One region of the Arthrobacter sp. SLBN-83 genome, then DNA from elsewhere that is predicted to be linked to it. Evidence: riboswitches for the same ligand, from Rfam matches in the RefSeq annotation. Region 1 holds a riboswitch; each other region holds the start of a gene.
The links. A riboswitch is a leader RNA that binds a small molecule or an ion and turns the genes downstream of it on or off. The one in region 1 is predicted to bind glycine.

Region 2: linked by a shared signal. The riboswitch ahead of gcvP (aminomethyl-transferring glycine dehydrogenase) and the one ahead of gcvP (aminomethyl-transferring glycine dehydrogenase) in region 1 are both predicted to bind glycine.
Region 3: linked by a shared signal. The riboswitch ahead of FBY30_RS10920 (APC family permease) and the one ahead of gcvP (aminomethyl-transferring glycine dehydrogenase) in region 1 are both predicted to bind glycine.

The regions. Positions count from the first base shown of each region.
Region 1 is NZ_VFMX01000001.1:950,252-953,523, forward strand. It holds gene cycA (D-serine/D-alanine/glycine transporter) at 1-663, opposite strand, end outside; glycine riboswitch at 715-809, opposite strand; glycine riboswitch at 810-908, opposite strand; glycine riboswitch at 1,201-1,302, shown strand; gene gcvP (aminomethyl-transferring glycine dehydrogenase) at 1,462-3,272, shown strand, end outside.
Region 2 is NZ_VFMX01000001.1:557,070-560,341, forward strand. It holds gene gcvP (aminomethyl-transferring glycine dehydrogenase) at 1-1,813, opposite strand, end outside; glycine riboswitch at 2,003-2,100, opposite strand; gene FBY30_RS02480 (TetR/AcrR family transcriptional regulator) at 2,194-2,730, opposite strand; gene FBY30_RS02485 (MFS transporter) at 2,815-3,272, shown strand, end outside.
Region 3 is NZ_VFMX01000001.1:2,361,360-2,364,631, reverse strand. It holds gene FBY30_RS10930 (class II glutamine amidotransferase) at 1-36, opposite strand, end outside; gene FBY30_RS10925 (glutamate decarboxylase) at 59-1,459, opposite strand; glycine riboswitch at 1,982-2,088, shown strand; gene FBY30_RS10920 (APC family permease) at 2,141-3,272, shown strand, end outside.

The DNA.
Region 1 (3,272 bases):
GCCCATGAACTCGTTGGGGAAGAACCCGCCGTGGCTCCACAGGTTGGTGAAGCTGGCCGTGCCCGTGTCGGACTGGAAGCCGGTGAAGATCATGAAAAGGCCCACGATGATGAGCGCAGCGATGGCGACGATCTTGATGAGGGCGAACCAGAACTCGGTTTCGCCGAAGGCCTTGACCGTGGCGAGGTTCAGCACGAGCAGGATGCCAATGGTGGCCAGGCCCGGGATCCAGAGCGGCAGCGCCGGCCATAGTTCCTTGGAGTAGCCGGCGATGGCGATAACGTCCGCGATGCCGGTGATCACCCAGCAGAACCAGTATGTCCAGCCGGTGAAGAAGCCGGCCCACGGCCCCAGGAGGTCCGCCGCGAAGTCGCTGAAGGACTTGTAGTTCAGGTTGCTCAGCAGCAGTTCGCCCATGGCGCGCATGACGAAGAAAAGCATGAACCCGATGATCATGTACACGAAGATCACTGAAGGGCCGGCCGCGGAGATTGTCTTGCCGGAGCCCATGAAGAGGCCGGTGCCGATCGCGCCGCCGATGGCAATGAGCTGGATATGGCGGTTGGTCAGCTGCCGTTCCAGGTGGGGAGGTTCGCTGCGGACCGCCGTGCGCGCGCCGTTGCGCGCTGGTTCGCCGTTGGAAGTGGGGGGATGAATCGCCATGAGGAACTCCATCGATAAAGCGGCATTTTGGGTACCGCAAAAGATTTGGTTCCTCCCCGCTCTGTAGGGAACCTGAGAGTTTCCGCAGCCCAAGCCGCTTGCACCGTCGGTGAGCCAGGGCATGCCTGGCTGCTTTCCAGAGTTGCCTGTCCGCGGCGGTACGTGGGCCTGAGAGTTTCCTGGGGAGGGTTTGCTCCTACGGCGCCTGCTAAATGTACCCGGCAGGGCTCTCCCGCCGCAGGTCGAAGGCATGTTCAGTTGGACGCCGCGGCCTGTCGGGGGCCACGGCGGTCATGCAATGGGACAGGCGCCGCACAGTTGAGCCGCTCCGGATACGCTGAGCCAGCCGCAGGCAGCGCCAATCCCGGGGATTAGTGTGGTGTCCGTCACGATGCAATGTCAAACCCTTCCTGACACAAGCGGAGCAAGGCCCCGTCTTCTTCGGTTCTTTCGGGTGCTTCACGGGCCCGCGATTTGCCACCGCCCGCCATTCCCGATACCTTGTGAGCCGAATCACCCACATTTGAATAAGCCTTTCGAGCTGTGACGGGAGAGTCCTCCCGGCGAAAACACCGGGCAGGCGCCGTAGGAGCAAATCCTCCCCAGGAATCTCTCAGGCCCCCGTACCGTCATGGCGAGGCGACTCTGGAAAGCAACCCGGCTTTTGCCTGGTTCACCGACGGTGCAAGCGGCCCCTGCCAAGAGCAGGCAACGCGGAATCTCTCAGGTCCAATACAGAGCGGGGAGGAACCCATCCCACGCCGTGCCACCTTCGGCCGGCCAAAACTGGAGTTCCTCATGACGATTCAATCGCTTCCAACATCGTTTGTTGACCGCCACATCGGCGCGCGCCGCCAGGCCGACGTCGACACCATGCTCAAAGCCGTGGGCTACGACAGCGTGGACGGCCTGGTGGACGTTGCCGTCCCGGCCTCCATCCGGCAGGAAACCGCCCTGAAGCTGACCGACGCCCTCAGCGAAGTTGAAGTCCTGGCCGAATTGCGCCGCATCGCCGGCAAGAACAAGACCGCTGTCCAGATGATCGGCCAGGGGTACTACGACACGGTCACTCCGCCGGTCATTCGCCGCAACATCCTTGAGTCCCCGGCCTGGTACACGGCCTACACGCCCTACCAGCCCGAAATTTCCCAGGGTCGTCTCGAAGCCCTGCTGAACTTCCAGACCATGGTCCAGGACCTCACGGCACTCCCCGTGGCCAACGCCTCCCTGCTTGACGAGGCCACCGCGGTGGCCGAGGCCGTGCTCCTGATGCGGCGCGCCAACAAGGCCAAAGGCCAGAACGCAGACGCCAAGGACGGCAGGACTGTCCTGGACGCCGACTGCCTCCCCCAGACCATCGCCATCGTCAAGGGCCGCGCTGAGGCGCTGGGCTTCGATGTTGAAGTGGCTGATCTCGCCAAGGGCCTGCCGGAAGGAGCCATCAACGGCATCGTGCTGCAGCAGCCCGGAGTTTCCGGCCGGGTATGGGACCAGTCCGGGGTCATCAGCGCCGCCAAGGAGCGGGGTGCGCTCGTGACCGTCGCCGCGGACCTCCTGGCCCTCACGCTGATCACCCCTCCGGGTGAGCAGGGCGCAGACATTGCCGTCGGCTCCACCCAGCGCTTCGGCGTGCCGCTGTTCTTCGGCGGACCGCACGCCGCCTACATGGCCGTGCAGAAGGGGATGGAACGCTCGCTCCCCGGCCGGCTGGTGGGCGTCTCCAAGGACAACGCCGGCGCACCCGCCTACCGGTTGGCTTTGCAGACCCGCGAGCAGCACATCCGCCGCGAAAAGGCCACTTCCAACATCTGCACCGCCCAGGCGTTGCTGGCCATCGTGTCCTCCTTCTACGCGGTCTACCACGGCCCGGACGGACTAAAAGCGATCGCCGAGTCCGTGCATCACAAAACCAGGGTCCTGGCCACCGCCCTCACTTCCATGGGCCGTGAACTGGTCGCCGGCTCCTTCTTCGACACCCTCACCGTGCGCGTCCCGGGCAAGGCCGCCAAGGTCATCAACGCCGCCGAAGCACGCGGTATCAACCTGCGCTTTATCGACCAGGACACCGTTGGCGTCTCCATTGATGAGACGACGACGGCGGCAACGCTTTCCGCCGTCGCCGTCGCCTTTGGCGCGGGTCCGGTGGGGGACGCCAAGGGCTTCGAACTGCCGGGAACCGTACTGCGCACGTCCGGCTACCTGCAGCACCCGGTGTTCAATACGCACCGGTCCGAAACCCAGTTGGTGCGCTACATACGGAAGCTCTCGGACCGGGACCTGGCGCTGGACCGCACCATGATCCCGCTGGGTTCCTGCACCATGAAGCTGAACGCCACCGTTGAGATGGAAGCGATCTCCTGGCCGGAGTTCGCCTCCATCCACCCGTTCGCGCCCGATTCGCAGACGGCCGGTTGGCGGGAACTCATTTCCGGCCTGGAAACCGACCTGGCTGAGATCACCGGCTATGACCAGGTGTCCATCCAGCCCAACGCCGGATCCCAGGGCGAGCTCGCCGGCCTGCTGGCGATCCGCGGCTACCACCACTCCCGCGGTGACCAGCAGCGCAACGTCTGCCTGATTCCGGCCTCGGCCCACGGCACCAATGCCGC
Region 2 (3,272 bases), 390 kb from region 1:
AAGCAGCATTCGTGCCGTGGGCCGAGGCCGGGATCAGGCAGACATTGCGCTGCTGCTCGCCGCGGGAGTGGTGGTAACCGCGGATCGCCAGCAGCCCCGCCAATTCGCCCTGGGACCCGGCGTTGGGCTGGATCGAGACCTGGTCGTAGCCGGTGATGGCGGTGAGGTCCGCTTCCAGGTCCGCGATCAGTTCGCGCCAGCCTTCGGTCTGGGAGTCCGGGGCGAACGGGTGGATGGAGGCGAACTCCGGCCAGGAGATGGCTTCCATCTCGGCGGTGGCGTTCAGCTTCATGGTGCAGGAACCCAGCGGGATCATGGTCCGGTCCAGCGCCAGGTCCCGGTCCGAGAGCTTCCGGATATAACGCAGCAGCTGCGTTTCGGACCGGTGCGTGTTGAACACCGGATGCTGCAGATAGTCGGAGGAACGCTCGACGGCGGCCTCCAGCCCGAATCCCCCGCCGCCGGCAACGGCATCTCCAGCAACGGTGGCCCCGAAGATGTCGGCAACCTGGGCGACGATGGCCGGCGTCGTGGTTTCATCCAGGGAGATGCCGATGGTGTCCGCGTCGATGCTGCGCAGGTTGATGCCGCGCGCTTCAGCGTCGGCGACGATGCCGGCGGCGCGCCCGGGGACGCGGACCGTCAGGGTGTCGAAGAAGCTCGCATGCAGGACCTCCACGCCGGCAGCGGCAAGCGAGGCCGCGAGGGTGCGGGCATGGCCGTGGGCGGTTGCGGCGATCGCCTTCAGCCCGTCCGGGCCGTGGTACACGGCGTACATGGAAGCGACGATGGCCAGCAGCGCCTGCGCGGTGCAGATGTTGGACGTGGCCTTTTCACGGCGGATGTGCTGCTCTCGCGTTTGCAGCGCCAGGCGGTAGGCGGGAACACCGGCGTCGTCCTTGGAGACGCCAACCAGGCGGCCGGGCAGCGAGCGCTCCAGCCCCTTGCGGACAGCCATGTAGGCGGCGTGCGGGCCGCCGAAGAACAGCGGGACACCAAAGCGCTGGGCGGAGCCGACGGCAATGTCCGCGCCCTGCTCACCGGGAGGGGTGATTAGGGTCAGGGCCAGCAGGTCGGCGGCGACGGTGACCAGGGCGCCGCGTTCCTTGGCGTTGGCGATCACGGCGGACTGGTCCCATACCCGGCCGGAGGCGCCGGGCTGCTGGAGCACGATGCCGTTGATGTCGCCCTCGGGCAGGCCCTGGGACAGGTCTGCCACTTCAACCTCGAAACCCAGCGCCTCGGCGCGGCCCTTGACGATGGCGATGGTCTGCGGCAGGACGTCGATGTCCAGGACGGTCTTGCCGTCCGCAGCGGGCTTGGCTTTGTTGGCGCGGCGCATCAGCAGGACGGCTTCGGCGACGGCGGTTGCTTCATCCAGCAGCGAGGCGTTGGCGATGGGCAGGCCAACCAGGTCCTGGACCATGGTCTGGAAGTTCAGCAGGGCCTCGAGCCGGCCCTGGGAAATCTCCGGCTGGTACGGGGTGTAGGCGGTGTACCAGGCCGGGGATTCAAGGATGTTGCGGCGGATCACAGGCGGTGTGACCGTGTCGTAGTACCCTTGGCCGATCAGCTGGACGGCGGTCTTGTTCTTCCCGGCAAGCTTCCGCAGCTCCGTGAGGACCTCGACCTCGCTGAGGGCGTCCTGAAGCCGGAGGGCGGTTTCCTGGCGGATGACCTTGGGAACGGCCGTGTCCACCAGGGAGTCGAGGGTGTCGTAGCCCACGGCTTTGAGCATGGTGTCGACGTCGGCCTGGCGGCGCGCACCGATATGGCGGTCTACGAAGGTGGTGGAGGCTGGGGTAACCGGCACGAAGGAACTCCATTTACTCAGGCGGCGCAGGGTACGCCACAGCTATTCGGGTTCCTCCCCGCTCTGTATTGGACCTGAGAGTTTCCGCGGTGCCTGCCTGGCAGGATCCGCTTGCACCGTCGGTGAGCACAACAGTTCTTCGGCTCCCCAAGGGAGGAAGGGCAACTGCCTGCTGCTTTCCAGAGGCGCCTCGCCGCGGCGGTACAGGGGCCTGCGAGATTCCTGGGGAGGATTTGCTCCTACGGCGCCTGCCTGTACTTTCGGCAGAACTCTCCCGCCGCAGATCAAAGGCTATTCATTTGTTGGGTCATGACGGCCGGTGGCAGCCCTCACAACTCTCCATTGTCCTACGCCCCGCCCCTCCCGGCAAATGGCAAATCCTACCGGCGGAGCCGCTCCAGGGCAGCAAGGAGTTCCTCCACGTCAGCGGCCGCTCCCCCCGCCGGCGCAGGCGCCACTGACAGCATGGCGTTGAAGTACAGGCCGTCGCCCATATAGAGGACCGCCTTCGCCAGTCCCGGACCAACATCCGCGGCAATCTCGTCCAGCCAGCGCTGCTGGATGGCCGCGAACCGGCGCCGCGTCTCCTCATGCGCCACCTCGGCAAGCCTGGTGGCGGCAACGATGGCCCGGTCCAGTGGAGTGTCGGCCCACACCGAGGAACGGATGAAGTACGCGGCGGCACCTTCGCCGGCCGAGGCCATGGCATCGGCATCCTCCCGGGCCAGGCCCTCCAGCCGGTCCAGCAGTACGGCAATGAGCGCTTCCTTGTTGGGAAAGTGGTAGAGCAGGCCGCCCTTGGACACGCCGGCCTTCCGGGCGACTGCGTCAAGGGTGGCGGCGCGCTCCCCCACTTCGATCAGCAGGGATTCGAAGGCATCAAGGACCGCGTCGCGGGCTACAGGCTTCCGGGGCATGCCTCCCATCATGCCCTTCCCCGGGCGGGAAGGCGGAACCGGCAGGAGTTTCAAACTATACCGTCTGGACGGTATAGTTATTTCATGACGACTTCCACCAGCCCTGTGCCCGCACGCACGGACAAGAACGCCCCGCGGCAGCCGTGGCGCGATTGGCTGGCGCTGGGGCTGCTGATGTTTCCCGTACTGCTGGTGGCCGTGGACAATACGGCGCTGACATTTGCACTGCCGGCCATCGCCCGCGCGCTGGAGCCGTCCGGCGTGCAGCTGCTGTGGATTGTGGACGCCTATCCCCTGGTGCTGGCCGGCCTGCTGGTATCCATGGGAAGCCTGGGCGACCGGATTGGCCGGCGGCGGCTCCTGGTTGTCGGCAGCATTGGCTTCGCCGCCGTCTCTGCCGCGACCGCCTTTGCCCCAACGCCGCAGTGGCTGATCGCCGGCCGCGCGGCCCTGGGCTTCTTCGGGGCCATGCTGATGCCGTCCACACTGTCGCTGATCCGCAACATCTTTCCGGAGCCCAACCGCCGGAGGCTCGCCGTCGC
Region 3 (3,272 bases), 1.4 Mb from region 1:
CCGGGACCCGGCGTGCAGCCCGAACAGTCGGCACACGTGGCACTCCTTACAAAGCGCGTTAGTGGTGGAACGCTTCTTTCTGTTGCCCGTCGGGCATGGGCGCCGTCAGGGAATCCAGGTAGGCCACTTCCTTCTTGAAGTCGGTCAGGAAGCTGGCGGCCAGGTCGCGGGTGAATCCGTTGCGGACCACGATCCGCTGCACCGTGATGTCGGCGAGCCCTTCCGGCAGCGGGTAGGCCGGGACCAGCCACCCGTTCATGCGGAGGCGTTCGGAGAGGTGGTGCAGGTTCCAGTTCTTGGTATGGCCGTCCGCGAGTTGCCAGGCGAAGACCGGGATATCGGCCCCGTCGCTCCACAGGGTGAAGGCGTCCATGGCCCCGATTTCGTGCGAGAGGTACAGGGCAACCTCGCGCGAACTTGCCTGCACGGACTTGTAGCCGGCGAAGCCCAGCCGGAGGAAGAGATAGTACTGCAGCAGAACCTGCGCGCCGGGCCGGGAGAAGTTCAGGGCGAAGGTGGGCATGTCCCCGCCAAGGTAGCTGACGTGGAACACCAGGTCCTCGGGCAGGGCATCTTTGTCCCGCCACACCACCCAGCCCAGGCCCGGATACACCAGCCCGTACTTGTGGCCCGACGTGTTGATGGAGGCCACCCTGGGGAGCCGGAAATCCCACACCAGCTCCGGATTCAGGAACGGCGCCACCATGGCCCCGGACGCGCCGTCCACGTGGATGGGGACGTCCAGGCCGGTGTCCGCCTGGATGCGGTCAAGTGCGGCGGAGATCAGCTCCACAGGTTCGTAGGCGCCGGTGTAGGTGACGCCCATGATGGCCACCACGCCAATGGTGTTCTCATCCACATACCGTTCCAGGTCATGGCCGTCCAGCGTGGGGTGTTCGGCGGAAACGGGCACGTAGCGGGCTTCCACGTCCCAGTAGTTGCAGAACTTTTCCCAGCACACCTGCACGGCGGAGCTGAGGACAAGGTTGGGTGAGTCCGTGGGCTTGCCGGCCGCACGACGCCGGTGCTGCCACCGGCGTTTGAGGGCCAGGCCGCCAAGCATGCACGCTTCGGAGGACCCGACAGTGGAGGTGCCGATGGCCGCGGCAGGATCCGGAGCATTCCACAGGTCCGCAAGCATCCGCCAGCACCGGGTCTCGATCAGCGCTGTCTGCGGGTATTCGTCCTTGTCGATCATGTTCTTGTCGAACGTTTCCGCGTACAGCTGGGAGGCTTCCTTTTCCATCCACGTCCCAACGAACGTGGCCAGGTTCAGGCGGGAGTTGCCGTCCAGCATCACCTCGTCGTGGACCACCTGGTAGGCGGTGGCCGGCAGGGACTCCCCGTCCGGGATGGTGAAGCGAGGAAAGATGGTGGCCTCCCCGGGCCGGCTGAACAGCGGGTTCAGCTCCACGCTCGTTTCGGGCTGATGCCGTACGCTCCGGTGTGACCTCGTCATGTCCCGTTCCTTCGGCCGCCGTCGTAGCAGCCGGCCGCAGCCGCTGCCCTTCCGCTGTTCCCAGCACTCCGTATTATTCATCGCTGCGGAGCAAAGGGCACCAGATTCCTTGGGCGCGGGCAGGACAAAAGTACGACGGCGGCGCGCGCCAGGTGCCGGCCCGCACCTCGGCTTTCGATGCGCACATGCGGTTCCGCTGCGCAAATTCCTTTTCGCGGCCCAAATCCGGGGTGCGAAAAGGACCGTACGCCTCGAAGATGGGGAAGCGAGTCGAGGAAGGCCTACTGCTGCTGCCCGAACTTGGTGAGATTTTCTGAGCGCGACCTGATTCCCTCGATGCCCACCGCTTCATCCCCCGAAAAAAGGTATGTTGCCTTACCTTTTCCTATAGGATGTGTTATGCACGTCACAACCGAATACCGCCCTTGACGCATGGCGGGAGAGCTACCCGGACCTTCTGAGCCGGGAGCGCCGTAGGAGCAAATCCTCCCCAGGAATCTCTCAGGCCCCACACCGCCATGGTTAGGCAACTCTGGAAAGAGTCCGGCCCCCAGCCGGAGGCTCGCCGACGGTGCAACCGGAACCCACACTTCCGGGAATCTCTCAGGCCCAAAAACAGAGCGGGGAGGAACTTCAACATATTCCGGCGCCCCCGCGCCCTCCACCCCTTGGAGATTTTCTATGTCCACCACACCTGCCGGGACGGAATCGCCCGGCATTGAACAGTTCGGGTACACCCAGGAACTGAAAAGGACACTCACCTTCAGCGACCTGATGATCTACGGCTTGATCTTCATGGTCCCCATCGCCCCGTTCGCCATTTTCGGCGGCGTCTTCCACGACTCGGGCGGCATGGCGCCGCTCGCCTATATCGTGGCGCTCTTCGCCATGATGTTCTCAGCCAACTCCTATGCCCAGATGGCGCAGGCGTTCCCAATGTCGGGCTCCGTCTACACCTATGTGGGCCGCGGCATCGGACGGCCGGTGGGCTTCGTGGCCGGCTGGATGATCCTGCTGGACTACCTCCTCATCCCCTGCCTGCTGTACTTAGCCGCAGCCATCGCCATGAACGGCATCGTCCCCGGCGTGCCGGTCTGGATCTGGCTGGTGGCCTTCGTCGTCCTGAACACCGTGATCAACTACATGGGCATCCAGTTCACGGCCAAGGTCAACAAGATCATGCTGATCCTGGAGCTCGTGGTCCTGGCCATCTTCCTGGTGGTGGGCCTCGTGGCGCTCGCCCAGGGCAAGGGCCGCGGCTTCAGCTTTGACGCGTTCTTCAACTCCAGCACGTTCTCGCTCCCGCTGCTCTTCGGGGCGGCGTCCATCGCAGTGCTGTCGTTCCTCGGCTTCGACGGCATCTCCACCCTCGCGGAGGAGAACAGCGGCAGCAGCAAGTCCCTGGGCCGGTCCATGATCGCCGCGCTTGCAATGGTGGGCGTGCTGTTCGTGGTCCAGACCTGGGTTGCCTCCATGCTGGTCGAAGACCCGGCATCAATCCTCGAAAACGGCGACCCCGCAGGCACCGCCTTTTATGACGCGGCAGCCAACGCCGGCGGCCCCTTCATGTTCGTGCTCACCGCGGCAGCAACCGCCGTCGCCTGGGGCTTCGCCAACGCACTGGTGGCCCAGGCCGCCACGTCCCGCCTCCTGTTCGCGATGGCCCGCGACCGGCAGCTGCCCCGCTTCCTGAGCAAGATCAGCGCCAAGCACCAGGTCCCCGTGAACGCGACCTTCGTCGTCGCGGTCATCTCGCTGGTGCTGGGCATCTACCTGACCATCCTGCCCGACGGGCTGGTGGCAATCTCGGCGC